3 regions of the Methylobacterium sp. AC690 genome follow, and region 3 is predicted to be linked to each of the others. Evidence: predicted binding sites of a transcription regulator. Region 3 holds the regulator's gene; each other region holds the start of a gene.
What was found. Region 3 encodes HrcA, which represses chaperone genes, less so after heat shock. Its sites were predicted from a motif close to GTTAGCACTCNCNNNNNGNGAGTGCTAAC; they were not measured.
Positions count from the first base shown of each region.

Region 1: the regulator HrcA is predicted to act here: its motif matches at 7,975-8,003, upstream of groES (co-chaperone GroES).
Region 2: the regulator HrcA is predicted to act here: its motif matches at 7,936-7,964, upstream of groES (co-chaperone GroES).

Region 1 is NZ_CEEDOX010000002.1:279,353-289,676, forward strand. It holds gene fumC (class II fumarate hydratase) at 1-103, shown strand, start outside; gene AC0IY1_RS03670 (DUF4169 family protein) at 118-309, shown strand; gene AC0IY1_RS03675 (ribbon-helix-helix domain-containing protein) at 368-586, shown strand; gene AC0IY1_RS03680 (helix-turn-helix domain-containing protein) at 536-1,375, opposite strand; gene AC0IY1_RS03685 (MBL fold metallo-hydrolase) at 1,464-2,465, shown strand; gene AC0IY1_RS03690 (heterodisulfide reductase-related iron-sulfur binding cluster) at 2,473-3,855, opposite strand; gene glcE (glycolate oxidase subunit GlcE) at 4,018-5,205, opposite strand; gene AC0IY1_RS03700 (lipopolysaccharide biosynthesis protein) at 5,307-6,758, opposite strand; gene AC0IY1_RS03705 (magnesium transporter CorA family protein) at 6,848-7,858, opposite strand; gene groES (co-chaperone GroES) at 8,072-8,359, shown strand; gene groL (chaperonin GroEL) at 8,445-10,088, shown strand; gene AC0IY1_RS03720 (hypothetical protein) at 10,197-10,324, opposite strand, start outside.
Region 2 is NZ_CEEDOX010000012.1:92,871-103,194, reverse strand. It holds gene AC0IY1_RS15360 (5-formyltetrahydrofolate cyclo-ligase) at 1-68, shown strand, start outside; gene AC0IY1_RS15355 (GntR family transcriptional regulator) at 214-906, shown strand; partial or broken gene AC0IY1_RS15350 (transposase) at 1,527-1,913, opposite strand; gene AC0IY1_RS15345 (group III truncated hemoglobin) at 2,070-2,462, opposite strand; gene AC0IY1_RS15340 (2,3-bisphosphoglycerate-dependent phosphoglycerate mutase) at 2,520-3,161, opposite strand; gene AC0IY1_RS15335 (hypothetical protein) at 3,218-3,346, opposite strand; gene AC0IY1_RS15330 (SOUL family heme-binding protein) at 3,609-4,220, shown strand; gene AC0IY1_RS15325 (YiiG family protein) at 4,491-5,414, opposite strand; gene groL (chaperonin GroEL) at 5,802-7,448, opposite strand; gene groES (co-chaperone GroES) at 7,545-7,832, opposite strand; one part of gene AC0IY1_RS15310 (IS5 family transposase) at 8,469-8,923, opposite strand; one part of gene AC0IY1_RS15310 (IS5 family transposase) at 8,923-9,238, opposite strand; gene AC0IY1_RS15305 (methyl-accepting chemotaxis protein) at 9,490-10,324, shown strand, end outside.
Region 3 is NZ_CEEDOX010000011.1:140,498-150,821, forward strand. It holds gene AC0IY1_RS14505 (penicillin-binding protein activator) at 1-881, shown strand, start outside; gene hemW (radical SAM family heme chaperone HemW) at 897-2,075, opposite strand; gene rdgB (RdgB/HAM1 family non-canonical purine NTP pyrophosphatase) at 2,125-2,757, opposite strand; gene rph (ribonuclease PH) at 2,754-3,482, opposite strand; gene hrcA (heat-inducible transcriptional repressor HrcA) at 3,775-4,830, shown strand; gene AC0IY1_RS14530 (DUF1236 domain-containing protein) at 4,892-5,758, opposite strand; gene AC0IY1_RS14535 (MFS family transporter) at 6,056-7,414, shown strand; gene AC0IY1_RS14540 (YfdX family protein) at 7,449-8,465, shown strand; gene AC0IY1_RS14545 (hypothetical protein) at 8,609-8,809, shown strand; gene AC0IY1_RS14550 (chloride channel protein) at 8,836-10,324, opposite strand, start outside.

The DNA.
Region 1 (10,324 bases), on a different contig from region 3:
CACCACCCTCAAGGAGGAGGCCCTGCGCCTCGGCTACGTCACGGCCGAGGAGTTCGAGCGGGTGGTCCGCCCGGAGACGATGCTGGCGCCCAGCGCCGAGTGAGGGAGTCGACCGGCATGGCGGAGATCATCAACCTGCGTCAGGCCCGCAAGGCCAAGGCCCGCGACGTCAAGGAGGCGCAGGCGGCGGACAACCGCATCGCCTTCGGCCGCCCGAAGAAGGCCAGGACCCTGGCGGAGGCCAAGAAGGCGATCGCGTTCGCCCGCCACGAGGGCCACAAGCTGGTGGGGCCTGATTCCGAGGGGTGATGGGGATGGCGGCTGCGCATCTCCCTCTCGCTCCTGCGGGAGAGGGTCGGGCATCGGAATGACCACCGGCATCACCAAGCGCTCGGTCATGATTGCCGGCCACCGGACCAGCGTCTCCCTGGAGGACCCGTTCTGGGAGGTCCTGCGGGAGATCGCGGCGGGTCGCGACCAGTCCGTCCAGGCCCTGATCGGCGCCATCGATGCCGGCCGGGAGGGCCAGAACCTCTCATCGGCCCTGCGGGTGTTCGTCCTGACCAGCCTGCGCGATCGCGCCTGAGCGTCGCGACGGGATCGGGCGGCGGATGTCCTGCAGGCTGTAGGACGCCGGCACGCCGAAGGTCCGGCGGAAGGCGTTGGCGAAATGCGCCTGGTCGGCGAACGCCGCCTCATGGGCGGCCCCGGTGAAGTTGGCACCGCGCACGACGGCCTCGATGGCGCGGCGCATGCGCAGCCAGCCGCGATAGCGCCGGAAGGGGACGCCCATGGTCGCGCTGAAGAGGTGCTGCATCCGCGACGAGGACAGGGACGCCGCCATGGCCAGCCGTCCCGCGCTCATCCGGGCCTCCGGCCGGGCCCGCAGGTCGACGAGGATGTCCGCGATCCGGGGATCGACCGGTCGGTCGACCCGCCGGGCCGCGAAGCCGGACAGGTCGGCGACGGCCGCGCCGGCCCAATCGCAGGCGTCGCGGTGCTCGAACAGCGAACGCAGGGCGCCGATCTCCCCGCTCATGCTCACGAGGGCGGTGCCGACCGTCTCGGCCGGACCCATCAAGCCGGTCAGGGCCCAGGCTCCGGCATCGGGCTCGCGATAGAGGACGCCGATCGGCGCACCGGCGCAATCCAGCTCATGCGGCATCCCGGCCGGGATGAAGGCCGTGCGGCAGGTGATCCACGCCCCCGGCGCGAAGCGGATGCGGAAGGCCTCGTAGAGCCCGGCGAGGTAGACCGGGGCCCCGTGCTGGTGGCTGGCATGGTTCGTCAGCGGCCCCGCGTAGAGCGTATGCGCGCCCTCGACATGCCAGAGCGGGACGGGCGAGGTGCCGGGCGGCGCAGCACGTTCGTTCAAGCTGAGCGCCCTCCCGCCGCGATAGACCGTTGGCGACCGGTCCCACACCCATCCTGACGGAACCGGCTCTCTCGGGAAACTCCCAGCGATGACCGAACTCACCCGCCGTCATCTCGCCGCCACCCTGGTCGCCGGCCTCGCCCTGCCGAGGTCGGCCCTGGCTGGCACGTCCACCCCGAACCTGGCCCCGCACGTCCTGGCCCCAAACGTCCTGGTCGATGGGCTGCATCACATACGCCTCGGAACCTTCACCGTCACGGCCCTGCGCGATGCCGACGCGGTCATCGACGGACCCTGGCCGATCGTGGGCGAGGACCGTCCGAGGGCGGAGGTCGAGGCTTTGATGCGCGAGAACCATCGGCCGGCGGACCGTTTCCGCCCCGGCTTCACGCCGATCCTGGTCCGGACCGGCCGCGAGACCGTTCTCTTCGACACCGGGAACGGCGCCGTGGGCTTCATCCCGCGCCCGGCCGGCGGGCAGCTGGCGCAGCGGGTTCGGCAGGCCGGGCTGTCACCGGAGGACATCGACCTCGTGGTCCTGACGCATTGCCACACCGACCATATCGGCGGTCTCCTCGAGGACGGGGGCCCGCTCTTCCCGAACGCCCGTTACGTCGTGGGCGAACGGGAATTCGCCTTCTGGACGGATGACGATCGCCTCGCGGGTGCGCCCGAGGGCAACGCGTACCGGTCGGCCCGCGTCTTCCGCAGCCACCTGCTTCCCCTCGCCGACCGGATTCGCCTCGTCTCCCCGGGCCAGACGGTGGTTCCGGGCATCGATGCCGTGGCGGCCTTCGGCCACACGCCGGGGCACCTCGCCTTCCACGTGGAGAGCGCGGGCCAGCGCCTGCTGGTCTGGGGCGACAGCGCCCATCACGAGGTGGCCTCGCTGGCCCGGCCCGACTGGCACGCCCTGTTCGACATGGACAAGGCGGCCGGCGCCGCCACCCGGCGGACGATCTACGACATGGCCGCCACCGATCGTGTCCTCGTCGCCGGTTACCACACCGACTTCCCGTCGCTGGGGTACGTCGTCCGCGACGGACTGGGATATCGCTGGAGCCCGATGGCGGAGCGGCCCCGGCGCTGATGCGTCCCTACTCCGCCGCCAGCATCGCCCGCTCGGGCAATCCCGCCAACGCCGCCGGCTTCGGGCCGCCGGTCGCCCAGTCCAGCAGTTCCGCCGTGTGGACGATCGGGATCGCCGTCCCCTTCCCGATCTGGGTGGCGCAGCCGATGTTGCCGGTGGCGATGACGTCGGGGCGCATCCGCTCGATGTTGGCGACCTTCCGGTCCCGCAGCCGGGCGGCGATCTCGGGCTGGAGGATGTTGTAGGTGCCGGCCGAGCCGCAGCAGATGTGGCCCTCGGGCACGTCCTTCACGGTGAAGCCCGCCGTCTTCAGGAGGTTCTTCGGCTCGGTGCGGATGCCCTGGCCGTGCTGCATCGAGCAGGCCGAGTGGTAGGCGACCACGAGGTCGGTCTCGACGATCGGCGGCATCAACCCGATGGTGGCCATGTACTCGGTGACGTCCTTGGCGATGGCGGAGACCCGCTTCGCCTTCTCCGCATAGGCCGGGTCCTCGCGGAACATGAAGCCGTAATCCTTGATCGTCGTGCCGCAGCCGGAGGCGGTGACGAGAATCGCATCGAGACCGGCGCCGTCCATCTCGGCGATCCAGGCGTCAATGGTGCGCTGGGCCTGGGCGTGCGACGAATCCGCCTTGCCCATGTGATGGGTGAGCGCGCCGCAGCAGCCCTCCCCCGCGGCCTGGACCACCTCGACCCCGTGCCGGGTCAGGAGCCGGATCGCCGCCTCGTTGAAATCGGGACGGAGCACGCTCTGGGCGCAACCGCGCAGCAGGGCCACGCGACCTCGACGCGACGGTGCGGTATACCCATGCAACGCCGCGCTCGCTTCCAGGGCGCGCGTCTCGGCCGGGAAGGTGCCGGGCCGGTCGGTCGGGTTGCGGTTCGGCAGGTGGGCCGGGGCGAGGTCGAGCATGGCCGCCAGGCGGTTGCCGACCCGCGGCAGGCGCGCCACCAGGGGCCGGAACGGGGCCCCGATCTTCGCCCCCAGAAGGGCCAGCCGGAAGCGGTTCGGGTAGGGCAGGACGAAGGCCAGCACGCTGCGGAGGAGCCGGTCGCTCAACGGACGCCGATAGGTTTCCTCGATATAGCTCCGCGCATGGTCGACGAGGTGCATGTAGTGCACACCCGAGGGACAGGTCGTCATGCAGGACAGACAGGACAGGCAGCGGTCGACATGCTTGACGACTTCCGGCACCGCCGGCTTTCCGCCTTCGAGCATGTCCTTGATCAGGTAGATCCGCCCGCGCGGCGAATCGAGTTCATCGCCGAGCAGAAGATATGTCGGGCAGGTCGCGGTGCAGAACCCGCAATGCACGCACGTCCGGAGGATCTTCTCGGACGCCGCCATGGCCGGATCGGCGAGTTGCGTCAGGCTGAAATTGGTCTGCACGGTGAGTCCTCGGGTCCACCCTCGTGCCGTCCATCGGGTCCGGCCCGCGTCGGCATCGTCTTCTTGGTCCCACCTGTTTAGAGGGTCTCGCGCCGGTTGCCGAGCCTTGGAATCGCTCCGAACAGCGCAGGCGGCGCGACCTCGTCCCGCACCGCCCCCCGCTCAGAGACCGGCGTACATCCGCCCCGGATTGAACAGGCCATGCGGATCATGCGCCGCCTTGATGCCCGCGGTGATCCGCATGAGGGGCTCGGCCAGCGGCTCGAAGACCGGCACGGCCGCCCGGACGGCGTCGGGTGCCCGCACAAGGCACGCGTGCCCACCCTGCGCCCGTACGGCGGCGCGGACGCCTTCGGCACCGGCATCGCCGGCCGCATCGGTCGCGAGCCAGATCAGCCCACCACCCCAGTCGTAGAACCAGCGGGCGTCGCGCCGGGCGGCGATCGCGGCGGTGACGGCGGGGCCGCGGGTCGGCGCGACGGAGATGCGCCAGACCGCGGAACTGCGCGGCTCGGCGAAGGCGGCAGCGTCGCGAATACGCGTCCAAAGCGCCGTTCCCGCCTCGCCCTCGACGATCTCGGGTTGGCCGAAGCGCTTGAGCAGACGACGCAATTCGCCGAGGCGGTAATCGATCGACTCCGAGAAACCCTCGATCCGCATCAGCGTCCGCGCCGCGCCGCCTTCGATCCCGGCCGGCAGGTGAGCGGCGCCAGTCAGCTCGAAGGGTGAGCCGAGGGCGGCGCTCAGGGCGGTGATGGCGCGGGCATCGTCGAGGTCCGGGAATGCGAGGGTGGCGACCCGTTCCTGAACAGGAAGCACCTTGAAGGTCACCTCCGTCAGGAGACCGAGGGTGCCCCAGGACCCGGCCATCAGCTTCACCAGGTCGAGCCCGGTGACGTTCTTCATGACCCGCCCGCCCGACTTGATCGCCTCGCCGCGTCCGTTGATGAAGCGCACCCCGATGAGGCTGTCGCGAGCGGCGCCCGCGTTGATCCGGCGCGGCCCGGAAGTGTTGGCCGCCGCCACGGCGCCGAAGGTCGGTTCTCCGGTCGTGCCCATCAGGGAGCGGTGGTCCATGGGTTCGAAGGGCAGCATCTGCCCGCGGGCCGCGAGAAGGGCCTGAACCTCGGCCAGGGGCGTCCCCGCCCGGGCGGCGACCACCATCTCCGCGGGCTCGTAGAGCGTGATGCCGCTCAGGCCCACGCTGGAGAGCGTCGCTTCGTCCTGGGCCGGCCGTCCGATCCCGGCCTTGGTCGCTCCGCCGACGAGGCGGAGCCGCTCCGGGCTCCCGACCGCCGCGCGGACGATCTCGGCCGCGGCGCCCTCGTCCTGAGGCTCATATGTACGCATCGATTCCTACCCGATCCGGGGCACTCTGCGGCGCCCTCGATCCTGTTCCTGTGAAGCCACCTTAGAGGAGGTTCGTGCAGATGGCATCCGGTTCGGATCGGCTATTCAGCCGGTGCGGTCCCGGGTGGGGACCGGGTGAAACGCGCCGCCACGTGGCCGCGCAGGCCCGCGATGTCGAAGAGCCAGACGAGCACGCCGTAGACCACCATGCCGAGGGGAACGGAAAGCAGCGCTCGGGTCGGCTCGATATGGCGCAGGGGCAGCAGGCAGAGCGCCATGGCAAGGGAGGCGATACTGGCGGCCAGGATCTCCCACCAGGGCAGGTGCAGGCGCTGGGGTCCGGTGAGTGCCCGCCAAGCCAGGACGAGGGTGGCGGCCCCGAGGCCGACGGTCTGGGCGATCGCGACGCCCTCGGGACCGTACCGGGACGGCAGGAGCCATAACCCGAGCCCGTTCAAGGCGAGCCCAACCAGTGCCGCAGCGATCACGGGGCGCGTGCGCCGGCGAATCTGGAAGATCGGGTTAAGGGCGAAATTGGTCATCGCGAGGCAGAAGAAGCCCGGTACCATCAGCCCCGCATAGGCGGCGAAGGGGCCGCGATAGGCCTCCGGCACCACCAGCGCCTCGAGAGCCGGCAGCACGGCCCAGAACCCGACGGCGCAGGGCAGCAGCAGGGCCACCACCACGCCGATGTTGAGCCCGACCTGGCGCTCGGCCGCAGCGCGCCCCTGCTCCTCCTCGACCCGGACCGCGAGCTGGAAGAGCAGCAGGTCGAGGGCGGTCCCGAGGGTGCCGATGCTCCGGGTGGTCACATCGGCGGCGAGGGCGAAGTAGCCCGCCTCGGCGAGTCCTGCATGCGACGCGATGCTGCCCCGATTCAGGAACGGCAGCAGCTGGTAGATCGCATTAGCGGCAATGAGAGGAAGGCCGTAGGCAACGAAGAGCTGCCAGGCTTCCCGCAGCTTCAGCTGCACGCGCGGGGCGACCGGATCGCGCAGCGGCCGATACAGCAGCAGGATCGCGAAACCCTGGCTGATGCCGGCCGCCGTCAGGACCCAGACGGGCTGGGGAAAGAACCAGGCGGCCCCTGCCATCAGCACGAAGGCGAGACCGTTCTTGACTGCTACGAGGTTGAAGTAGAGCCGGCCGTCGAAGCGCGCCCGGGCGAGCGCCGCATGATAGTCGAAGACGCCGATACCCAAGGCAGCGACCGCCGCGCCGGCCGTGATCGCGAGACGACTTTCCGCGCTGGGCTCGAGCGTGAATCCCAGTCCTGCGCAGAACAAGGCCGCCACGAAGAGGCTGAGCGTGAGGGCCATGTAAGCCCGGTCGAGGCCCTGGCGGATCCAGGGTTCATCGACACGGACCCGGGCTGAGTAGAATCGCGTCGCCGAGAGACGCAGCCACTCGAACAGGACCGTGTTGGCTACGATCGCACCGGCCGTCGCCAGCGCGAACAGACCAAACTCCGCCGGTCCCAGCAGCTTGGCGATCAGGAGGCCGAGGACGAAGTTCAGGCCGGCATTCAGGACGAAGGCAGCGATCACGGCCATGGCGTGGACGGGTCATCCTCGGATGCCGGCTGGACGGGGCATCGTCGCGCCACGCTCTAGCGCGGGCGGCCAAACATTCCGTCAACCAGTCACAACCACCCCCGGATGCGGAAGAAAACGATCGGAATGATGGCGCTCACAAGGATGAGTGCCAAGCCGTAGGGATAGCCATAGGCCCATTCGAGTTCGGGCATATGCTTGAAGTTCATGCCGTACATCGAGGCGATCAGGGTCGGGGGGATGCCGACCACCGATGCCACGGTGAGAACCCGGAAGGTGTTGTTCTGCTCGATGCTGATCAGACCGAGGGTCGCATCGAGAAGGAACTGGACGTTCTCCGACAGGCGGATTTCGAACTCGTCGAGGGAGGCGATGTCGCGCCGCACGGCCTCGAAGCGCGGCACCTGTTCCTCGCCGAGGATGTGCTCGCACTCGTTGGCCACGAAGGGGACGATCCGCTCCAGTCCGAGGAGGCTCGAACGGATCTTGCCGAGGGTCTTCCCGCGGCGTCCGATGCCGCGCAGGATCCGGCGCAGTGCCAAGTCGCGCCGACGGGGCGTCTGGCTGCGCAGCTTGGCGTCCCCGGCTGGTGCACCGCCGCGGACATCGAAATCGAAGATCCGGGTGGACAACTCGTCGAGGTCCGCGCCCATGTCCTCGAGGGAGTCTGCGAGACTGTCGACGAGCTCCTCCATCAGGAGAAGGAAGATCTCGGTGGAGGTGGTGCCCGGCCCGTCGCCGGTATCGATGCGCTTCTTCACCTCCGCGAAGGCCCGCAGCTCGTGGAAGCGCACTGTGACGAGGCGGTCCCTGGTGAGCACGAAGCCCAACGGCTTCAACTGCGTATCAAGTTTGTCGAAGGTGACCATCGGGGTCGAGAGCGAGAACCCGGTCTTCAAGCGCCGCAGCCGACTCGAATTCTCGACCTCGCTGAGGGCTTTGCGCGATGGGACCCGGATGCCGGTGCAGGCCTCGACCCGCTCGGCCTCCTCGGCGCTCGGATCATCGAGATCGATCCACACGACTTCCACTGGGTATGCTTCTGCGGCTGCCTGCGCCGCGGGCTCGACCGCGCCTTGCGGACCATGAAGCTTGATCATCCGCGAAGGACTTTCCATCGGGTTGTGGAATTGGGGGATGATCCTGTCGCTGGATCGTCGTCCGAACCTGCGACAGTCTTGACTTAAGGGACGCCCGCGCCTAACTCGTCGCCATCGTTAGCACTCACTCAAGGAGAGTGCTAACGACCTGGGTTGAGCGCGCTGCCGCGCCGCATCAACGCCATCCACGAATTTGAAGCAAGAGGGCAGCTCATGAAGTTCCGTCCGCTGCACGACCGTGTCGTCGTCCGCCGCATCGAAGGCGAAGAGAAGACCAAGGGCGGCATCATCATCCCGGACACCGCCAAGGAGAAGCCGCAAGAGGGCGAGATCGTCGCCGTCGGCCCCGGCGCCCGTGACGAAGCCGGTCGCGTCAACCCGCTGGACGTCAAGGCGGGTGATCGCGTCCTGTTCGGCAAGTGGTCCGGCACCGAGGTCAAGATCGACGGTCAGGACCTCCTGATCATGAAGGAATCCGACATTATGGGCGTCGTCGCCTAAGTCGGCTTTCGGTTCTCCTCCCTTTCACGAGCCCTTCGAGGGTGCCATCCGGCGCCTCGGGGCCCATCACTGACAAGGATCTGACATGGCAGCGAAAGAAGTCCGCTTCGCCTCCGACGCCCGCGAGAAGATGCTCCGTGGCGTCGATATCCTCGCTGACGCGGTGAAGGTGACGCTCGGCCCCAAGGGCCGGAACGTCGTCATCGAGAAGTCGTTCGGTGCGCCGCGCATCACCAAGGACGGCGTCACCGTCGCCAAGGAGATCGAGCTCGCCGACAAGTTCGAGAACATGGGCGCCCAGATGGTGCGCGAAGTGGCCTCGAAGACCAACGACATCGCGGGTGACGGCACCACCACCGCCACCGTGCTGGCCCAGGCCATCGTTCGGGAAGGCGCCAAGTACGTCGCCGCCGGCATGAACCCGATGGACCTGAAGCGCGGCATCGACCTCGCCACCACCGCCGCCGTGAAGGATATCACCAGCCGCGCGAAGAAGGTCGCCTCCTCCGAGGAAGTCGCCCAGGTCGGCACCATCTCGGCCAATGGCGACAAGGAAATCGGCGAGATGATCGCCCACGCCATGCAGAAGGTCGGCAACGAGGGTGTCATCACCGTCGAGGAGGCCAAGACGGCCGAGACCGAGCTCGATGTTGTCGAGGGCATGCAGTTCGACCGCGGCTACCTCTCCCCGTACTTCATCACGAACGCGGAGAAGATGGTCGCCGAGCTTGAGGACCCCTACATCCTCATCCACGAGAAGAAGCTCTCGTCGCTCCAGGCGATGCTGCCGGTTCTCGAGGCCGTGGTGCAGACCGGTAAGCCGCTCGTCATCATCGCCGAGGACATCGAGGGTGAGGCGCTTGCCACGCTCGTCGTGAACAAGCTGCGCGGCGGCCTCAAGGTCGCGGCCGTCAAGGCTCCGGGCTTCGGCGATCGCCGCAAGGCCATGCTCGAGGACATCGCGATCCTGACCCAGGGTCAGATGATCGCTGAGGATCTCGGCATCAAGCTCGAGAACGTCACCCTCCCGATGCTCGGCCGCGCCAAGCGCATCCGCATCGAGAAGGAGACCACCACGATCATCGACGGTCTCGGTGAGAAGTCGGACATCGAGGCCCGCGTCGGCCAGATCAAGGCGCAGATCGAGGAGACCACCTCGGACTACGACCGTGAAAAGCTTCAGGAGCGTCTGGCCAAGCTCGCCGGCGGCGTCGCGGTCATCCGCGTCGGCGGCGCGACCGAGGTCGAGGTCAAGGAGAAGAAGGACCGCGTCGACGACGCGCTCAACGCCACTCGCGCTGCGGTGGAAGAGGGCATCGTTCCCGGCGGTGGTACCGCCCTCCTCCGTGCCCGTGAAGCCGTCCGTGCTCTCAAGAGCGACAACCCGGACGTCCAGGCCGGTATCAAGATCGTGCTGAAGGCCCTTGAAGCCCCGATTCGCCAGATCGCTGCCAACTCCGGCGTCGAAGGCTCGATCGTGGTCGGCAAGATCACCGACAACACCTCTTCGATCACCTTCGGCTTCAACGCCCAAACCGAAGAGTACGTCGACATGATCCAGGCCGGCATCGTCGACCCGGCCAAGGTCGTACGGACCGCCCTGCAGGACGCCGCCTCCATCGCCGGCCTCCTCGTCACCACCGAAGCCATGATCGCCGATGCTCCGAAGAAGGACAGCGGCGCCCCGGCGATGCCGGGCGGCGGCGGCATGGGCGGCATGGACTTCTAAGAAGTCAGAACCCGACCAAATCGGAATGGGGGGTCGCCGTAAGGCGACCCCTTTTTCGTCTGCGCGACAGCCGATCGCAGTGCAATAGTCAGGATCGCAGGCGGCGCATCAGGCGCCTTTTTTCTTGACGCGCACCGCCTTCGCACCAACCGCCTTTGATCCGGCCTTCCCAGTCCGATCGTGATCCTTGCGGTCCCAGGATGCGGTAAAGGCAGGGCTTCCGAGGGCACGCGTGA
Region 2 (10,324 bases), on a different contig from region 3:
TAGCCATGGACCTCATCGTCACGGAAAATAGTTATTGTGCGCGCGATAGTTCAATTGCATTCTCATAAATATTAATTTGATATTATCACAATAATAAATACTTCCGATGCAATATATTAGCTTATTGGTTGCTGATGGTGAGAAGCTTGTCTGTCGACTTGGATTGTCGTGAAATATGAATCTCTTTGGGGTTGCCTCATTGAAGGATGTCCGATGTCGGGTGAGCGCCAAATAGAACTAGCATCCGTTACTAATCAATTAACCCTTAGAGATCGTGCTTACGAAAGCCTAAGGATCGCGATCGGTGCGATGGATATCTATCACCACAGTGAGGAAGTGCGCCTCGACGAGCGTAGACTTTCTCACGATCTAGGGATAAGCCGGACGCCAGTCCGGGAAGCACTCAACATTCTACAGCAGCAAGGTTTTGTGCGATCAGAAGCGCGGCGCGGCGTCTTCGTGATCAGGAAATCGAAACGCGAAATCATTGATATGGTTTACTCCTGCGCAGCTCTAGAGAGCATGGCAGCTCGGCTTGCATGTGAGAGGGCGACGGATGCCCACATTCAATCGCTGCGAGGATTTCTTGCTCACTCTGTTGCCGAGCACAACTCGGACCTAGCAAGTGAATATTTTGTTTTTAATCTAGAATTTCATCGTAAATTAGTTTTGCTTGCTCAATGTGCTGTAATAAAAAATCTTGCAGATAGTCTGTTCATACACTTGCAGAATATCCGGGATAAATCGTTCGCACAGGATCAATGGCTTTCGAGAGCGATCACAGCGTATGCATCGATCATAAAGTCGATCGAATCTAGAGATGCTGATGCTGCGGATCGCATGATACGTGCTCATGCATTGGCTTCGGTAAATCACATTAATATATGCGGTGGATACCTGAGGTGATTGCAAAGTTGCAGAAATAAATTTTGATATAAATATTATCCAAGATATTTTTGCCTGTACACAATCTATCTACTACCTAACTATCTGAAGGATAGCCGCAAAAAGCGTGCTGACCGATGCCATTATCCTGGAGACGTTCGAAAGAGCCGCGAGTTCGCAGGTCTGATCACCATCGCGGTCTTCCTGTGCACCTTCGTGCTCACCAAGCTCGGTGGCCGAGATCTCTGTATGCAAATGCCGTGATCCTCTGCATGCAAACTCGTCAATGATAGTCGAACCATACAGGTGGAGCGGCGTTTGATTCGAGCGCGCTACGCGCAGCATCTGAACGGCACGTACTCTCCAAAAGTCTGGGCGGCCGAGGAGTATACCCATGCCTACGGAAGCCATGAGAGGTCAACTCGCTCGGAATGCTCTCGACCTCTACCTTGCGCAGCAAACGACTGAGCGGCGCTGGCGTTATCCTATGACAGGAGCAGACGTTGCTGAGTGTGACATCATCGATCTCATGACGGACCTGCTGATTTTGGCGCGTCTGAGTGGCCACGATCCGTGCGCTGTTTTGCGCAAGACGAAGGTACACCTAAAGGCGGAGACAGGGGAGAGTTGCTGAGGACGAGGAGGTCGCCAGCTAACACCCAGCGCCGCGGCAGCAGGACGAAGCCTCGCTTGGCTTCCGGCAGTTTGACGAGCTCCAGTTCGATGCCGTGTTCGCGAGCGGCCTCGGCCGGCTTCTCGCCGGTGTAGCCCTGGTCGACGTAGGTGAGATCGATGGTGTCACCGGCGGCAGCCTGCACGGCTTGCGCCCGACGTCCGACCTGGGCGCGGTCGTCGGCATCGGCGGGGGTGACGTGCAGGGCCAAGAGATGGCCAAGCGTATCGACGGCCAGCTGGACCTTCGAGTCTTTCTTGCGCTTGGCGCCATCGTAGCCAGCTCGCTCGCCACTCTCGGGCGAGGTTCGCAGGGTCTTGCTGTCGAGGATGGCCGCACCCGGCTCTGGACTGCGGCCCGATTCCCGGCCGAGCCTTCACATCACGTACTGAACCAGGGGTCCCCTCAGATCTGAGGGGACCCCTGGTTCATGCGGCGGCTCGGGCTATGACCCGCTCGTCGGCGTGGGCGACCTCCGCCTCCGGGGGGGGCTGGGCCTAACGAGGTGATGTCAGCAATCCTGCTGTAGACCCTCTGGTCGGAAAAACAGTCCCGCTTTTAAGCTATCTCCGATCCGGTTCGCACGTTCCGTAAGGAGCAGAGCTACGTCCGCAAAGAATATTTCCTCGGCCGTTTGCTCGAATAGCGCGAGCCAGCGCGCGAAATGAGCCGGGGTCAATTCAGCCAGTCTCTGATGCTTACCGAACGGATTGCCCTTGTAGCGACCAGATTTTAGAAGCACCGAGGACCAGAAATTTTGGATGACGGTGAGGTGGCGTGGCCAATCGCCATCAGGGATGACGCGGGCAAATACCGGCCCAATCAGGGGATCTCGCTGAACCTTGGCGTAAAAGGCAGCGAGGAAGTTTCGCAGTGTTTCTTCCGTAAGGCTGTCATGCAGCATTTAGGCTCAACCAATCGCGACTTGAATTGGAGCTATTGATCCCCCTCTTCCCGATCGTCATAGCGAAGAGGGCGCAACAACCGAGGTCTTCTCAATCACCGCGCCCGATTCCGAAAAGCTGTAGATGAGAATCTCACTCGTGGTGATATTGAAGTCCATCAACGCCTCAGGAGTCATGTTTTCAAGATGCATGACGATGGAGCGAAGCGAATTTCCGTGGGCAACAACAAGGACGCGCTGCCCTCCCTGAACGCGCACTGCAAGCTCCTGCTCGTAGAACGGAACTGTTCTGGCTGCGGTCATGGCAAGGCTTTCACCACCTGGGGGGACACCATCGTAGGATTTCCGCCAGAGATGGACCTGTTCCGGGCTCCACTGGTTGCGTGCCTCCGCCTTGTTCAGGCCTGAGAGTTCGCCGTAGTCCCGCTCGTCCAGGGCACTGTCGGCTCGGAACGGGAGATCGCTCTGATCCAACTGCTCCAACATTAGCGCCAGTGTCCGCTGCGCCCGGTCCAGCTTGCTCGTGAATGCGATGTCGAAGCGGAAGTCGAGCTCCCGCAGTTTGCGTCCGGCTGCCTTCGCTTCCGCAACGCCGTGCCCCGTTAAGCTGGGATTGCGAAACCCCGAGAACAGGTTCTGCTCGTTGTCGGTGCTCTGCCCGTGCCGCACGAGGACGAGCGTTCTGACTGCGGATAACATTGATTCTCCTTGTGCAGCGCTGTCTACGCAGCGGACGGATCGGGAGCAACGCTATCTCACCTGAATAAAGCTCTATCGCGGACGCCAAGGTCAAGAAGAAGCACGATGAGGCCGAGCGCGAGCGCCAGGACGGTCTTGCCCTCGGGATGAAGACGCATGCTGGTGATGCGCCAGCCGTCGATCACGAGGTCGAGCGTCCCACCGGCGAACCCAAGTGGTAGAGAGAATACGACTGTCTAGGCGAGTTGCTGTGCGGGATCGTCAAGCTCGGTACCTGCTGATACCATCTTCCCGCTCAAGCCTGGCACCTCGTCGAGCTGCTGCAGGCTCCTAAACCGGCCGCGCTCCTCACGATACCAGATGGGCTGCTTCCCCGATATTGGATACCCGATCGGAGACGAACGTAGATTTCTCGCGTACGCCCGATGACAAATGGAAGCCTGGACGATGGACAAGCTACTCTACTATTTCGTGACGCTGCTTGAGTCCGCTTTGTCGGTCGTGGGCATCCGTGGAACCTATGAAGAGCCGCGCTATGCAGTCGTCGAGCGGCTCAACCGTGGGGTCGAGGTGCGGGCCTACGATGGGCGCGTTGCCGTCGAGACGGATGCCATGGGACAGCAGGACGGGCGGGCGTTCGGCCGGCTGTTCCGGTACATCACCGGGGCGAACGGTGGCGGTCAGCGGATCGCCATGACGACACCCGTCGAGAGCAAAGGTCGCCTGATCGCGATGACGGTCCCGGTCGAACAGGGCGCCCGGGGAACCATGCGGTTCTATCTGCCGAGGGCAGTCGTTGAAGCCGGTGCGCCGGAGCCGACGGAACCCGGGGTGAGACTGGTTCGCCTTCCTCCGGAACGGTTAGCCGTATTGCGCTTCTCCGGTACGGCGTCGCCTGCGGCTAGGGACGAGCAGACCCGCACCCTGATGAATGTGATGGAAGCCACTGGACGAAAGGCGGTGGAACAGCCCTTCTTCATGGGCTACGATCCGCCATTCTCGGTGCCATTCTTGCGCCGGAACGAGGTCGCGGTGCGACTGCCATCTCCCTCGTCGTGAGTTGCGCGAACGGATCGCCAAGCTTTTACACAGCTTCTATGGGGCCTGGTGGCTGAGGGGCGGGTGGTTCCGCCGGTGGATCGATCTCAGGTACCTGAGGACCGGGAGGCGGATCGCCGATGGACGGGAGCGGATCGTCTCCGGGGCGTGGCGTATCGAACTGCATCATCGGGCTTCCTCGTCATCCCAGCGAAAGCGCGCACCGCTGGGATTGATCGTGCATCGTACGGGATGGTCCCGTCAGCGCCGGCAGCATCCGGGAGGTTTAACCTAACGCGGGAAACGGGTCGCCGTCTGCGAGGTCGAAATCAGTGTGTTGTAGTCGTTCACGATCCAGGTCGTGTCGATACGGCCGCGACGTGCGTCGCCCTTCGCGCGGCCGAGCTTCTCGCGGAACTCGCGTAGCTTGCCGAGCCAAGTAGCCGGTCGGCCCTCAAAACCGGAGAAGGAGCCCGGCTCGGCCACGGCATACTCGTCCATGCTTCTGACGGCCGAGGCATAAGTCGCGAGTGCGGCGTCGAAGGCCGGCAGGTCAACTATGGGCTTAGCTTCGCGCGGGAGCAGTTCCACCACCGGACGCGCTCGTAGCATGACGTTGGCGATGACCCAGCGGGACTTGCGGCCTTCCTGCTTTTCGATCAGCGCGAGCTCGGCCTCGTCGCTCTTAAGCTTCTCCAGGGCGAAGAGCGGTTCGAGCTTCGCCCGTTCTTCCAGGAAGGCTCTGCCGGCCGGCGCGAGCTTGGCGTGCAAGGTCTTGCCCTCCGCCATCTTGTCGACCTTGTAATCCGCCCGCTCGTAATAGCCGTTCGCCTGCGCAATCAGCGGGGCGAGCGTTTCGTAGGCCGCGATGTAGGGTGGGACGGCCGCGTCGAGCTCCGCCATCCGGGGTTCCGCATCTACGGCTGCCTTCGCCTTCGCGATCTCGTCGCGCACGTCATAGAGTGAGTAGAGCCCGTACACGATGCTCTCACGACCTGTTGGGCCGGTCCGCATATTCACCCAGCTTCCGTAACGCGCCATCGACTCCGAGGCGCGAAGCGTTCGATTCATGAGTCCGACGTAGGCGTTCAGCTTTCGGATGACGGCTTGCGAGGCGACCGCCTCTGGACCGGCCGGAACCGGGGCCTGCGCAAAAGCCGGAACGCAGCCCGTGATGACGGCCAGGAACACGGCGCGACGCGTCGGGAAGGTCATTGGATAGCCCCTCGTGATGAGGCGGGTGAGTAGCATTCCAGCCGCACGATCGAAAGCGACGGCAGGCGGTCGTGTAGGTCACGCCTGCGGAGCCCAATACTGGCTGGGTTGGCATCCTTCGGGCGGTACGGCGCGAGGGAACCGCTCCTAGATGCGTCCGCGCTCCCACCCAACAGCGCGCAGAGCGAGGCATTAGGTCAAATTGGAGTGGTCGGCACCAAGATGCCCTCGCCTCTTGCGGTCGCATTGATACGTTGAACTGTTCCAGGTGCCGCTCGTAGTTAAACTTTATCTCCCATTAACGCCAAAACATTTTCTCCATGTCAAAATAGAGAAGACCGCCCCTAAGGGCGGTCTTCGGGATCACTGTCTCAGCGGATACGGAAGCTAGAAGTCCATCCCGCCCATACCGCCACCCATACCGCCGCCACCTGGCATCTGCGGAGCCTCCTTCCTCGGAGCCTCGGAGATCATCGCCTCAGTCGTGATCAAAAGCCCGGCGACGGATGCCGCTCCTTGCAAGGCAGCGCGGACAACCTTGGCCGGGTCGACAATGCCTGCCTGAAGCATGTCAACGTACTCTTCGGTCTGAGCGTTGAAGCCATACGTCGCAGACGAGTTTGCCAGGATCTTTCCGACCACGATCGAGCCTTCGACGCCTGAGTTCTGCGAAATCTGACGGATCGGAGCCTCAAGCGCCTTCAGCACGATCTTGATGCCGGCCTGGACGTCCGGGTTGTCGTTCTTCAGCCCCTCTGCCGCTGCCTTCGCACGAAGGAGAGCGACACCACCGCCGGGCACAATGCCTTCTTCAACCGCTGCGCGCGTCGCATGGAGCGCGTCGTCGACGCGGTCCTTCTTCTCCTTGACCTCAACCTCAGTCGAGCCTCCAACGCGGATGACCGCGACGCCGCCGGCGAGCTTGGCTTGACGCTCCTGGAGCTTCTCACGGTCGTAGTCCGAGGTGGTTTCCTCGATCTGCGCCTTGATCTGAGCAACGCGGGCCTCGATGTCGGCCTTGTCGCCCGATCCATCGATGATCGTGGTGGTCTCCTTATCGATACGCACCCGCTTGGCGTGACCCAGCATCTCAAGAGTGACGTTCTCGAGCTTGATGCCGAGGTCCTCGGCGACCATCTGACCCTTGGTCAGCAGGGCAATATCCTCAAGCATGGCCTTACGGCGATCGCCGAAGCCCGGAGCCTTGACGGCCGCGACCTTGAGGCCGCCGCGCAGCTTGTTCACGACGAGCGTAGCGAGCGCCTCACCCTCGATGTCCTCGGCGATAATGAGCAGCGGCTTGCCGGTCTGCACTACGGCTTCGAGGATCGGCAAAAGCGCTTGAAGCGACCCGAGCTTCTTCTCGTGAATGAGGATGTAGGGATCTTCAAGATCCGCCATCATCTTCTCCGCATTCGTGATGAAGTACGGGGAAAGGTAGCCGCGGTCGAACTGCATGCCCTCGACCACATCGAGCTCGGTCTCGGCCGTCTTGGCCTCCTCGACGGTGATGACCCCTTCCTTGCCGACCTTCTCCATGGCGTGGGCGATCATCTCGCCGATTTCCTTGTCGCCATTGGCTGAAATGGTGCCGACCTGAGCGATCTCTGCGGAAGACGCCACCTTGCGGGAGCGCTCACTGATGTCCTTCACGACCGCAGCAACAGCGAGGTCGATGCCGCGCTTCAGGTCCATCGGGTTCATGCCGGCGGCCACGTACTTCACACCCTCGCGGACGATGGAGGCGGCCAACACGGTTGCCGTCGTCGTGCCGTCGCCAGCGATGTCGCTCGACTTCGAGGCCACTTCGCGCACCATCTGGGCGCCCATGTTCTCGAACTTGTCGGCGAGCTCGATCTCCTTGGCGACGGTGACGCCGTCCTTGGTGATGCGCGGCGCGCCGAAAGACTTCTCAATCACAACGTTGCGGCCCTTGGGACCCAGCGTCACCTTCACGGCACTGGCAAGAAGCTCAACACCGCGCAGCATCTTCTCGCGGGCGTCGGCGGAAAAACGAACGTCTTTGGCAGCCATGGGAAAAGTCACTTCAATGTTAGCGCGGCCCCGAGGCACACCACATCGGGTGCCTCAAGGGGCAGTATTGGCAGATCACACCAGGGCGTATGGCTCTTAAGCGACGACGCCCATAATATCGGATTCCTTCATGATCAGGAGGTCCTGACCGTCGATCTTGACCTCGGTGCCGGACCACTTGCCGAACAGGACGCGGTCGCCGGCCTTGACGTCGAGCGGGTTCACGCGGCCGGCTTCGTCACGGGCGCCAGGACCGACGGCGACGATCTCGCCCTCTTGCGGTTTCTCCTTGGCATTGTCCGGGATGATGATGCCGCCCTTGGTCTTCTCTTCGCCTTCGATGCGGCGAACGACGACACGGTCGTGCAGTGGGCGAAATTTCATGGTCGAGTTCCAATCTCCCTACCGATGACATGGCGCCAGCACGGCTCAGCCATTGAAGGGAAGGCGGCTGCAGGAAGATCCGCAGCGGCCCTGCGACAGTTGGTTTAGCACTCAGTGAACGAGAGTGCTAATGTTTCTGGGCCTGTGTCGATTTCTTTTTTATAGGCTGGGGAGCTTCATACCCATTGAAAGCTCAAATGATGTTTATCAAACTACAAATAATAGAAGATTGACTGGCCGCACCAGTGTACTGCAGGCCTAAAGACGCATTGGTTGACTTAGCGGTCGTATTTATGATTTTTCCCGAGTAAGATAGTAATCTATGGCCGATTTTTTCGACGGATGAGAGTTTTACGAAGATCGGTTCACAGCTGTCGACAAACTTGTGGGGCATGAAACTCATAGACGACTTGCGCGGTATCCGCGGGATGAGCCGCCTGGATATCTGATTCGCGAAAAAAGGGAGCTGTGGCTGATCTGTTTTAAACTCTAGCTTTTTTAGTGGGCGGCCCTCCCCTGCCAGGCATGAAGGGACGCTGATCCAGCTGTTTCCGTTCAACGGAACGCACCAAAGTTCGTATGCTGCATGTGCAGCGGTCCCGAAGCGCTATGGGTGCTTGCCGAAGCACGGGCGTGTCATCGCTTAAGCCAATCGAGGGCGGCTGCGAGGTAGAGGACGCCCATGAAGCTGACGGCAGTCTTCTCGTAGCGGGTGGCGATGGCGCGCCACTCTTTGAGCCTGGTCCAGAGACGCTCGACCTGGTTACGGTTGTTGTAGATCCAATCCGGGCAGGCCACGGGCGCTTCGTAGCGCTGAGGCGGGATCGCAGGCCGAGCGCCCATATCCCAGATGTGTTCGCGAAAGACGTGGCTGGTATAGCCGCGGTCCCCCACGACCCATTTGGGCACCGCCGGCAGCTGGTCGAGCAGGGGAACAGCGTGAGGAAGTTCATGGGCCTGACCGGGCGCCAGCCGGAAGGCGATGGCGCGACCCCGTCCATCCGCGATCACGCAAGCCTTGGTGCCATACCCGCCACGTGAGCGGCCAAGAGCTTCACGAGCATCTCGCTCGGGCCCAGATCCCCCCTTTTGGCGGCTCCCGCCGCCTTTTGGTGCGCTCGCATGTTCGTGCCGTCGCGGAATACCATACCGAGTTGGACACCGCGCTCCTGCACGAGGTGAAGAAGCCGCTCCCAGACGCCGGCACGCGACCAGCGGATGAAGATCTGGGCAGCCCGCCACCAGGGTCCCAATTCCTCGGGAATAGCTCGCCATTTGGCTCCGTTCTGATGCCGCCAAAGGATGGCCGAGAGCGTGCGCTGCAGATCCTGCGGAGGCGTTTTGGCCTTGGGCCGGCAGGCTTCAACCAGAGGCTCCAGATCAGCCCATTGTGTGTCGCTCAGCATCGTCCCTCCTCCATCAGAGAGACGAAAACGCAAGCCCAGCCAAACTGTTCAGGCGACGACAGGCCCTGGGAGGGCAGCCAGCGGTGTCCTGATCGTGACCGCCCGTCATCACGCTACGCATGGTTCTCGGACGTTGCGTAGCCGTCATATTAACCAATTGCCTCTATTTTGCGCATCCGGACAGCAGGCGCCACTCCGGTTCAAACGATGGATGTATCGGCTGTGGTGAACAAAGAGGCAGTTTATCGACGATGACCATCAAACAGCGGCTTATGTCAGTTTTAGCGGTGCTAGGCCTCATCCTCTTCGGCACGGCGGCGTTGGGGAATTTCGCGCTCCACTGGAGCCACTCAAGCCTCAAGACCGTCTACGAGGACCGGGTCGTCTGCCTCCGTCAATTCAGCATCATCCGTGATGCCTACGATGACATCATCGATGTATCGCGAATGCTGCGCAGCAAGACCGTCGCGTTCGCCACGGCAAAGGAGAGGATGGAGCGCGACCTCTCTAACTTGCACGCTCAATGGTCCGCCTACAAGGCGACCTCGCTGACACAAGAAGAGGAGGTCCTGGCCAAGGACCTGCAGGCTCGGATCGATCAGAACGGCATCGTCATCTCCGAGATATTCAGGCGTATCGCGCAAGGCGGCGCTCCGGATTTCGATGCGACGCATGCGGACCTGTTGAAGAACATGCAGGCCACCAACGCGCCTCTCAGCAAGCTGACCACGCTGCAGGTCCACGAAGCGGAGGCCGAGTTCAATCGCTCCGAGCACACCGCAGGCTGGTCCCGCCTCGCCCTCCTCGCGGCACTCGTCATCGCGGCGCTCAGCATCGCCTACGGCGTCTATACGGTCATCGTGCAGGTCGCCCGTCCGCTGGGCAGGCTCGTCAGCGTGCTGCAGCGGATGGCTCGCGGTGAGACCGATGCCGAAATTGCGGAGTCGGTCCGCAGCGACGAGATCGGCGCGGTCGGCAAGGCGGTCGACGGCATCAAGGCCATGGTCGCCCGGAAGGCCGCCGAGGAGGCCGAGGTCAAGCGCCGCGCCGACGAGGCCGCCGCGGCCGAACGCAAGCGAACCATGT
Region 3 (10,324 bases):
CGCGCGAGGCGGCCCAGGCCGCCGTGGCGGACGGGGCCGAGCTCGTCCTCGGCCCGCTCTTCGCCGCCAACGTCCAGGCCGCGGCCGGGGTGGTGCGCGCGGCGGGCAAGCCCCTCATCGCGTTCTCGACCGATGCCGGCGTCGCGGCCCGCGGCACCTACCTCCTGAGCTTCCTGCCCCAGGCCGAGGTCGATCGGGTCGTCGACGAATCCGTCGCGTCCGGCCGCAAGTCCTTCGCGGCGATGATTCCGGATTCGAGCTACGGCAATGCCGTCGAGGCCCAGTTCCGCGAGGCGGTGGCCCGCAAGGGCGCGCGCCTCGTGGCGATCGAGCGCTATCCCGTCGGCAATCCGGCCCCCGCCATCGGGCGCCTCGGCGGCCTGATCACCGGTCCGGCCGCCCAGGCCGACGCGCTGTTCCTGCCGGACACGCCGGATGGCCTCGCCACCGTCGCGCCGGCCCTGACCAAGGCGGGGTTCGCCCCCGGCCGGGTCCGGCCGATCGGCACCGCCGTCTGGAACGATCCCCGCGTCTTCGCCCTGCCCGCCCTCCAGGGCGGCTGGTTCGCGGCGCCGGACGCCGCCGGCTTCAACGGCTTCTCGCAGCGCTACCAGGCGCGCTTCGGCGCGGTGCCGCCGCGGGTCGCGACCCTCGCCTACGACGCGGTCTCGCTGATGGCGGCCCTGTCGCGCCAGTTTGGCTCGCAGCGCTTCGCCGACACGACGCTCACCAACCCGTCCGGCTTCTCCGGCGTCGACGGGACCTTCCGGTTCCGGCCGGACGGGCCGAGCGACCGGGCCCTGGCGGTCCACGAGATCCGCTCGGGCGCGCCCACCATCGTCAGCCCCGCGCCGCGGACCCTCGGTCCCTCCGGGACCTGATCGTCCGAAACCCGATCAGGCGGCGAGCGCGGCCACCACCGCGTTAAGCACCGGCGCGCCGGCGGGCGTCGCGGCGATGCGGCCGTCCGAACGGCGGGCGATCAGCCCCGCGGCGACGAGGTCGTCGATCCGGACCGCCTCGAGGCTGCGGCCCTTCAGGGCGGCGTAGCGCCGGGGGTCGATGCCCTCGCGCAGGCGCAGGCCCATCATCAGGAACTCGTCGCCCTGGTCGGCGGCGGCCAGCGCCTCGGTCTCGACGATGCCGTGGCCCTGTGCCTCGACGCGGGCGAGCCAGGATTCGGGCGTTCGCTCGGTGACGGTGCCGATCCGACCGGATTCGCCGACGAGGCGACCGTGGGCGCCCGGGCCGATGCCGGCATATTCGCCGTAGCGCCAGTAGAGCAGGTTATGCCGGGATTCCGCGCCCGGGCGGGCGTGGTTGGAGATCTCGTAGGCCGGGAGGCCGGCCCGGTCGCAGACCTCCTGGGTCACGTCGTAGAGGGCACGCGCGGAATCGTCGTCGGGGGGGACCAGCTTGCCGGCGGCGGCCAGGCCGTAGAACGGCGTGCCCGGCTCGATGGTGAGCTGATAGAGCGACAGGTGCTCGGCCGCGCGGGCGATTGCCCCCTCCAGCTCGGCCCGCCAGGCGGCGGGGCTCTGGTCCGGGCGCGCGTAGATGAGGTCGAAGGAGTAGCGCTCGAAATGCGCTGCCGCGACCCGCACGGCCGCCATGGCCTCGGCCGCGCTGTGCAGGCGCCCGAGCTGCTTCAGGGCGGCGTCGTCCATGGCCTGGACACCGAGGGAGACGCGGTTGACGCCCGCAGCCCGGTAGCCGCGGAAGCGCTCGGCCTCCACGCTCGTCGGGTTGGCCTCCAGGGTGATCTCGACGCCGGGCGCCACGCTCCAGGCCTGCCCGATCGCGTCCAGCAGGCCCGCCACGGTGGCGGGCTGCATCAGGGAGGGCGTGCCGCCGCCGAGGAAGACGCTCGACACGATGCGGCCGGGCGTACGCGCGGCCACGTGGGCGATCTCGGTGCGGAAGGCCTGCAGGAAGCGGCCCTCGTCCACGGGCGCGTGGCGCACGTGGCTGTTGAAGTCGCAATAGGGGCACTTCGAGGCACAGAAGGGCCAGTGCACGTAGACCCCGAACCCCGCGTCGCGGGTCGGGTGGTCCGGGCCTGTCGGTTCGGTCATAACGCGGATGTGCGCGCGGGACCGCCATTTGGCAATCCCGCGGCCGGTCTCAGGGTCGCCGCAGGCAGGTCTGGGCCAGGAGCACGAAGGCGCGCGCGCGATGCGACAGGGCGTTGCCCGTCTGCCAGTCGACCCCGTGCTTCTCCTCCGATGAGATCTCGCCGAAGGTGCGGTCGTAGCCGTCGGGCTGGAACATCGGATCGTAGCCGAACCCGCTCGCGCCCCGCGGCGGGACGAGTTCGCCGAAGACCCGGCCCTCGAAGGTTTCGGTGTGGCCGTCCGGCCAGGCGATCACCAGGGCGGAGACGAAATGCGCCCGCCTTGTGGTCGCCCCGCGCTTGTCGAGTTCGGCGGCGATGCGCGCCATGGCGCCGGTGAAATCCTTGGACGGCCCGGCCCAGCGGGCCGAGAACAGCCCCGGCGCCCCGTCCAGCGCATTGACGCAGAGCCCGGAATCGTCGGCGAAGGCGGGCAGGCCGGAGGCGGTTGCGGCGGCCAGCGCCTTGATCGCCGCGTTCTCGGCAAACATCGTCCCCGTCTCGTCGGGCTCGGGCAGGCCGAGTTCCCCGGCCGAGACGGCATCGACGCCGAAGGGCGCCAGGAGCTCGCGCATCTCCACGAGCTTGCCCGCATTGTGGGTCGCGATGACGACGCGACCGGTGAGGATGCGGTGCGCGCTCATGCGGAGGCGCCCTGTGCCACGGCCTGCTTCTGGAGGGCGACGAGGGATTGGATGCCGCCCTTGGCGAGGCGCATCAGCGCGAACAGCTCCTCCTCCGAGAACGGCTTGCCCTCCGCGGTCCCCTGGACCTCGACGAGCCCCCCGGTGCCCGTGATGACGAAGTTGGCGTCGGTCTCGGCCCCGGAATCCTCGGCATAGTCGAGGTCGAGGACGGGCTTGCCCTTGTAGATGCCGCAGGAGACCGCCGCCACGTGCTCGCGCAAGGGGTCGACCGAGATGATCGAGCGGCCGCGCATCCAGGTGAAGCAGTCGTGCAGCGCGACCCAGGCTCCGGTGATCGCCGCGGTGCGGGTGCCGCCATCGGCCTGGATCACGTCGCAATCGACGGTGATCTGGCGCTCGCCCATGGCCGGCAGGTTGGTCACGGCGCGCAGGGAGCGTCCGATCAGGCGCTGGATCTCCTGGGTCCGGCCCGACGGCTTGCCGGAATTCACCTCGCGGCGGGTGCGCTCGTGGGTGGCGCGCGGCAGCATGGCGTATTCCGCGGTGACCCAGCCCTTGCCGGAGCCGCGCAGCCAGCCCGGACCGCGCTCTTCCAGGGTGGCCGTGCACAGCACCTTGGTGTCGCCGAAGCTGACGAGGCAGGAGCCCTCGGCATGGCGGGAGACGGCGCGCTCCAGGGTGACCATGCGCAGTTCGTCGTTCGCGCGCTTCGAGGGCCGCATGCCGCTCTCCTTTCGGTGGTAATGGGAGTGCGGCTTTACGGTTCCGGCCCTCGCCCGGCAAGCGAGGCCGGGCGGATTGTGGGCCTCGCCGGTGCCCCGGAGCGGGTGGAATCCGCCGCGGGCCGCGCGAGCGGAACGCCTTCCGCGGCCAAGCTGTTTCTCGTATTCCCTTGCGTTGCCCGCCGGGAGCGACGGTGGGGAGCATTGTGTAAAACTCGGGAGACCGTCACACTCTCCGCCTCAGGAATGGACCGTGACAGAGCCCGCCCGCCCCTTTTCGACATTGCAGCAGATGCAGGTGCTCAGCGCGTTGAACGAACGCTCGCGTGAGATCTTTCGGCAGATCGTCGAGAGCTATCTCACGACCGGCGAGCCGGTCGGCTCGCGCAACCTCGCGCGCATCCTGCCCATGGCCCTGTCGCCGGCCTCGATCCGGAACGTCATGGCGGATCTCGAACATTCCGGGCTGATCTTCGCGCCCCACGCCTCGGCCGGTCGTCTGCCCACGGAGCAGGGCCTGCGCTTCTTCGTCGATGCGATGCTGGAGCTCGGCGATGTCGGGCGCGAGGAACAGGAGCGGATCGAGGCGCAGATGCGCGCGGCCGCCTCGGGCCACACCTTCGATTCCGCCCTGGCCGAGGCCTCGATGCTGCTCTCGGGAATCTCCCGCGGCGCCGGCGTGGTCCTGACCACCAAGACCAACGTCCACCTGAAGCACATCGAATTCGTCCGCCTCGACCCGACCCGGGCGCTGGTCGTGCTCGTCTCCGACGACGGCTCCGTCGAGAATCGCCTCCTCGACCTGCCGCCGGGCCTGCCGGCGAGCGCCCTGCAGGAGGCCTCGAACTACCTTAATGCCCGGCTCCAGGGCCGGACCCTCGGGACGCTCCGCGCCGAGATCGAGTCGGGCCGGCAGGCGATGAAGCGCGAACTCGACGCCATCACCGAGCGCCTCGTGGATGCCGGCCTCGCCGTCAGCGTCGGCCCCTCCGATGCCCGACAGCTCATCGTGCGCGGTCAGGCCAATCTGCTCGACGACCTGCGGGCGGCCGAGGATCTCGACCGCATCCGCCTGCTGTTCAACGATCTCGAGACCCAGAAGGACGTGATCGAGCTCCTGTCCCGGGCCGAGGGCGGCGAGGGCGTGAGGATCTTCATCGGCTCCGAGAACAAGCTCTTCTCGCTCTCGGGCTCCTCAATGATCGCGGCCCCGTTCCGCGACGGCTCCCAGAAGATCGTCGGCGTGGTCGGCGTCATCGGCCCGACGCGCCTGAACTATGCCCGCATCGTGCCGATGGTCGACTACACCGCACGGGTGGTCTCCGGCCTCCTCGACCGCAAGCGCTGAGCGTAAACGCGAAGGGGCGGAGCCTGAAGCCCCGCCCCCACCGTGATTCCGACCGCTTGGATCAGCCGCGGATCACGTCGACGATCTCGTAGGTGTCGGGATCGACGATGACGATGTCGTCGTCCACCAGCACGTAGCGGTAATCCTCGTATTCCGGCGCGATCCGGACGACGTCCGGCGGCAGGTCGTAGAGGGTGTAGCTGCGGGCGATCGCCGTGCCGACGGTGAGCGCGAAGGCGCCGGCGGCCAGGCGCGGGATGCCGCGGCGGAAGACGCTCTGGCGGAACTCGGTGCGCTGCGGCGCGCCGAGGCGGCCATAGGCACCCCGGACGGCGCCACGATCGCCGCGGCCACCCCGGCCCTCGCGCTCGACGCCGCCGTCGCGACCCCCACGCCCATCGCGCTCGGCCCGTCCGCCGCGCTCGTCGCGATCGGCCTTACCGCCGCGCTCGTCGCGATCGGCCTTACCGCCGCGATCGGCCTTGCCGTCCCGATCGCCCTTGCCGTCCCGGTCGGCCTTGCCGTCTCGGCCGTCGCGGGCCGCGGCTCCGCCGTCCTCGCGACCACCGCGCTCCCCGGCGGCCTGACCCGCACGCCCGTCCTGGCGCGCCGCACCACCCTCGGCCCCACGACCGCCGGCCTCGCCGCGCTGGGCACCCCCGGCCGGACCGGCCCCGGTCTCCGCGCCCCCGGCACCGCCGCGCATTCCTGCACCGCCGGCGCCGCCCGCTTCACCACCACGCATGCCGGCGCCACCACCCGCACCGCCACCAGCGCCGCCACCGCGCATTCCGGCCCCGCCGGCGCCACCACCGCCGCCAGCCCCGGCGCCGCCAGCACCGCCACCCGGCCCGCCCTGCGCGAACGCGCTCGTTGCGCCGATCACCAGGGCCGCCGCCGTCACCGTGCTCCGAAAGAGCTTGTTCATGGGTTCGATTCCACTTTCATTGCTGCCTGACGCCACAGGACGTCGATGTCGTCCGCAACGAGGATCTTCGAGAAACCGTTCCCGTTTTTCTTGCGCTGATCTTCCCGCTGGTTGCGCCAATCGTATTGTAACGTTGCAGCTAAGCTCAGACTCGCGTCTTCCACAGCGTGGTTTCAGAAACATCTTGGCTGTTTCGGACAACCCGCTGATCGCCCTTTGGAAATCTCGTTCGAGGCGGTAACGTCGCCGCAAAGCAAGCCGCGGAACGGCATTGCCCAGAGCACAGGGACGAGACGTATGACAGGTGGGGCCGGGGCCATCCCAACCAAGGCGGAAGACGCCGCCGACAGCCGACGCCGGATCAAGGCGATCGTCGCCTCCTCGTCGGGCAATCTCGTCGAATGGTTCGATTTCTACTGCTACGCGTTCTTCGCGCTCTACTTCGCGCCGGTCTTCTTTCCCGCCGGCGACAGCACGAGTCAGCTCCTGCAATCGGCCGCGGTGTTCGCGGTGGGCTTCTTCATGCGCCCGATCGGCGGCTGGCTGTTCGGCCGCATCGCCGACCGCCTGGGCCGCAAGACCTCGATGCTGATCTCGGTGCTGATGATGTGCGCCGGGTCGCTGATGATCGCGGTGCTGCCGACCTACGCCACGGTCGGGCAGCTCGCGCCGGCCCTGCTGCTGCTGGCCCGGATGATCCAGGGCCTGTCGGTGGGCGGCGAGTACGGCACCAGCGCCACCTACATGAGCGAGATCGCCGTGAAGGGCCGTCGCGGCTTCTTCGCCTCGTTCCAGTACGTCACCCTGATCGGCGGCCAGCTCCTCGCCTCGCTGGTGCTCATCATCCTGCAGAGCTTCCTCACCGCCCAGGAACTGACCGCCTGGGGCTGGCGCATCCCGTTCGTGATCGGCGCGGTCGCAGCGGTGGTGGCGCTCTACCTGCGCTCGTCCCTCGACGAGACGGCGACCAAGGAAGACATGGCCAAGAAGGATTCCGGCACCTTCGCGGCCCTGTTCAAGCACTGGCGCGCCTTCTGCGTGGTGCTGGCCTACACCGCCGGCGGCTCGCTGAGCTTCTACACCTTCACCACCTACATGCCGAAATACCTCTTCAACACGGCGCATATCGACAAGGTCACGGCCTCGCAGATCTCCACCGCGGCCCTGTTCGTCTACATGATCATCCAGCCCTTCTTCGGCTGGCTGTCGGACCGGATCGGGCGCAAGGCCAACATGCTGCTCTATAGCGGCCTCGGCACCCTGATGGTGGTGCCGCTGATGACCGCCATCGGATCCACGCAGAACCCGATCCTGTCCTTCGCGCTGATCATGGTCGGCCTGATCGTGATCAGCTTCTACACCGGCATCAGCGGCATCGTGAAAGCCGAGCTGTTCCCGACCCAGGTGCGCGCCCTCGGCGTCGGCCTGTCCTACGCGATCGCCAACTCGCTGTTCGGCGGCACCGCCGAGGCGGTGGCGCTGTACCTGAAGCAGGTCGGCTCCGAGAGCACGTTCTTCTGGTACGTGACGATCATGCTCGGCATCGCCTTCATCGGCTCGCTGATCATGCCGAACCCGAAGCGTCACGGCTACCTCGACGGCGACGGCACCGTCGAGGAAGCCTTGACCCGCAAGACACGCCTCTCGGCCGCCTGAGCCGCTCGACCCTCGGAGGCATGACCGGCACGCGGTGAGCGATCACCGCGTGCTTTTTTGTGCCGCCACCGTCCGACTCGGTAAGGACTTGTTCCGCCCCTTCGACGGGACCTATGTCAACGAATATTTGATGAACCGAACCATACCAATCTTTAAGATGACATCGCGATCGCTCGGGACCACATTCTCTTCAGAAGAGATCGCCAGCGCAGGTAGATCAACAAGATCAGTGATCCGGGCGCGGCTCTTCTTCGGAGGTAGTGTGATGAAGAAAACAAGAACAGTTGCCGCTTTCCTTGCCGCAACCTCGCTCCTCAGCGGTGTGGCATTGGCCAACGATGCAGTGAAGCCCGCGACGGCTCCGCCGGTGACGGCCGCGCAACAGGCGGCGGACAAGGATGTGGGCAAGCTGTCGAAGGACGGCGCCCAGGCGTTCCGCGATCTGCACCTGGCCCGCATCGCCATCTTCGACGCCGATCCCACCCTCGCCAAATCCCTGATCGGCAAGGCGCAGGCGGCCCTCGCCAAGGCCAAGACGGACGAGGCTGTCTACACCAAGGCGGAAGCGGACCTTCGGAGCCCCGACAAGCACGCCGCGATGGCGAAGGCGGCCGATGCAAAAACCGCGGATGCGAAGACGGCCGACGCGAAGACTGCGGATGCGAAGGCATCCACGCAGCCCACGGCCTGGCTGCCCGTCGACGGCCAGCTGACGCTCGGCGAAGACTTCGTCGCGACGCCCACCAAGGCGGCTGCCGTGGCGACCGCGAACAAGAGCCTGGAGAAGGGTGACCGCAAGTCGGCCATCGACCAGCTCAAGCTCGCCGGGGTGGACATGAACTTCGTCCTGGCCGTCGTCCCGCTGAACCAGACGACCACCGATGTCGATCAGGCGGCGAGCCTCATCGGACAGGGCAAGTACTACGAGGGCAACGCCCTCCTCAAGAAGGTGGAGGACGGGGTGCGCTTCGACATGGTGAACGTGCTTGGAACACCGCAGAAGGCCGCGGCACCCGCAGCGACGACCGGTTCGACCGCCGCGCCCAAGTGATCCGCTCAGCCGAGGTGATCCTCTGAGACGAGGTGATCCTCTGAGCCGACCCTGCCGGCGCCGCGTTCCTTCGGGGACCCGGCGTCGGCCCTTGCGCGCCCGCTCCGCGGCGCCCGGACGTCATTCGGGAAAGGGGTTCATCCATGAGTATCGGGATCAACCTCGGGCTACTGCTCTCCGCCATCGTCTTCGGTTTCGGCATCGTGCTGGCCGCGGGCCTCGCCGGTCATCCGGTCGATGGGCAGCTTCCGAGCGACTGGGGCTGGAGTCTCCTCATGATGGGCGGGGCGAGCCTCTTCGCCTTCGGCTATGTCGGCTGGCGCCGCGCCACCGGTCGTCCGTGATCGAACGGAGCGACCCGACCCGGCCCTCAACTCGTCTCCCCCAGCACCGCCCGGCGCTGCCGGTCCAGTTCCTCGCTGTAGCGCTTGAGCGTGTGGCTCTCGGTGAGGAGGCCGATCACCTTGCGGCTCTTCAGATCCTCCACCACCGCCAGGGCCTCGCTCTCCGTGCGGTCGAAGATCGCCGTGGCGATCTTGGCGTTCATGTCGGCGGTGAGAACGTCGTCGGTGTGGCGCAAGAGTCCGCTGAGACCGGGCGCCTCGACCTCCGCTTCCTGCAGGGCCGCGTGGGCCTCCGGCACCAGGACGATGCCGGCGTAGCGTCCCTGCCCGTCCACCACCACCACGCGGGAGGGCGAGCCCAGCGGGTGCTTGCGCAGGAAGTTGGCGAGGCTCTGGTCGAGGGCGGCCGTCGGCACCTCGCGGCGCATCAGCTTGCCGACCGTGAGGGTGCGAATCCAACCGACATCGTGCGCGCTGCGGATGCTCTCGCCGCGCAGGTGGAAGCGCCAGGTCGCGAACGAGTACCCGAAGGTTTTCCGCACGGTCAGCGACGAGGCGATCACCGCCACCAGCACCAGGCCGGTGATCGGGAAGCTGCCGGTGAGCTCGAGGGCGAGGAACGTCATGGTCAACGGTCCGCCGATCACCGCCACCGCGAGCGCGCTCATGCCGATCACCGCGTAGGCGAGCGGGGTCAACCCGAAGGCGGCGAGGCCGGGCAGGATCATCGGCATGCCGGCGGCGAAGATCTCGCCCGCGATCGCACCGAGGAAGAGCGAGGCGAAGAACAGGCCGCCGCGGAACCCCGAGCCGATGGAGATCGCCGAGGCCGTGGCCTTGGCGACGAAGAGGATGACCAGGGCCGAGAGGCCGAGGGTCGTCCCGTGGGCGTCGAGGTGCAGGTGCAGCGCCCCGTGCCCGCCGGACAGGACCTGGGTTGAGGCGAGGAGCGCCAGCCCTCCGACGCACAGGCCGCCGAGGATCGGTACGCAGAGGGTCGGAAGCCGGGTGGCGCGAAAGCCGGCCTCCACCAGGGTGACGCCGCGCATGATCAGGATGCCGAGTCCGGCGCAGATCAGGCCGAGGGCGAGGCTCGGCACCGTGTCGAGGGTGGTCAGCACCGTCGTGGTGACGGCATCCGCCCGCTCGACCGTGACGAGGGAGGTCTGCGCCACCAGGGCACGGGCGACGACGCTGCCGCAGAGGGCAGCGACCACGACCGGGGTCAGCGTGGCGATGGAATAGGTGCCGATGATGAGTTCGAAGGCGTAGAACGCCCCCGTCAGCGGCGCGCCGAAGGCCGCCGCGATGGCCGCCGCGGCGCCGCAGCCGACGAGGGTCCGCTGATCGGCCCGGCGCAGCTCGAAGGACAGCCCGAGGCGCGAGGCCAGTCCGGCGCAGAACTGCGTGTAGGCCGCCTCCATCCCCACGGAGATGCCGCTGCCGTTGGAGATCGTGTTCTGGATCACCACGATGGTGGAATCGCGGACCGACATCCGGCCGCCATGCAGCGCG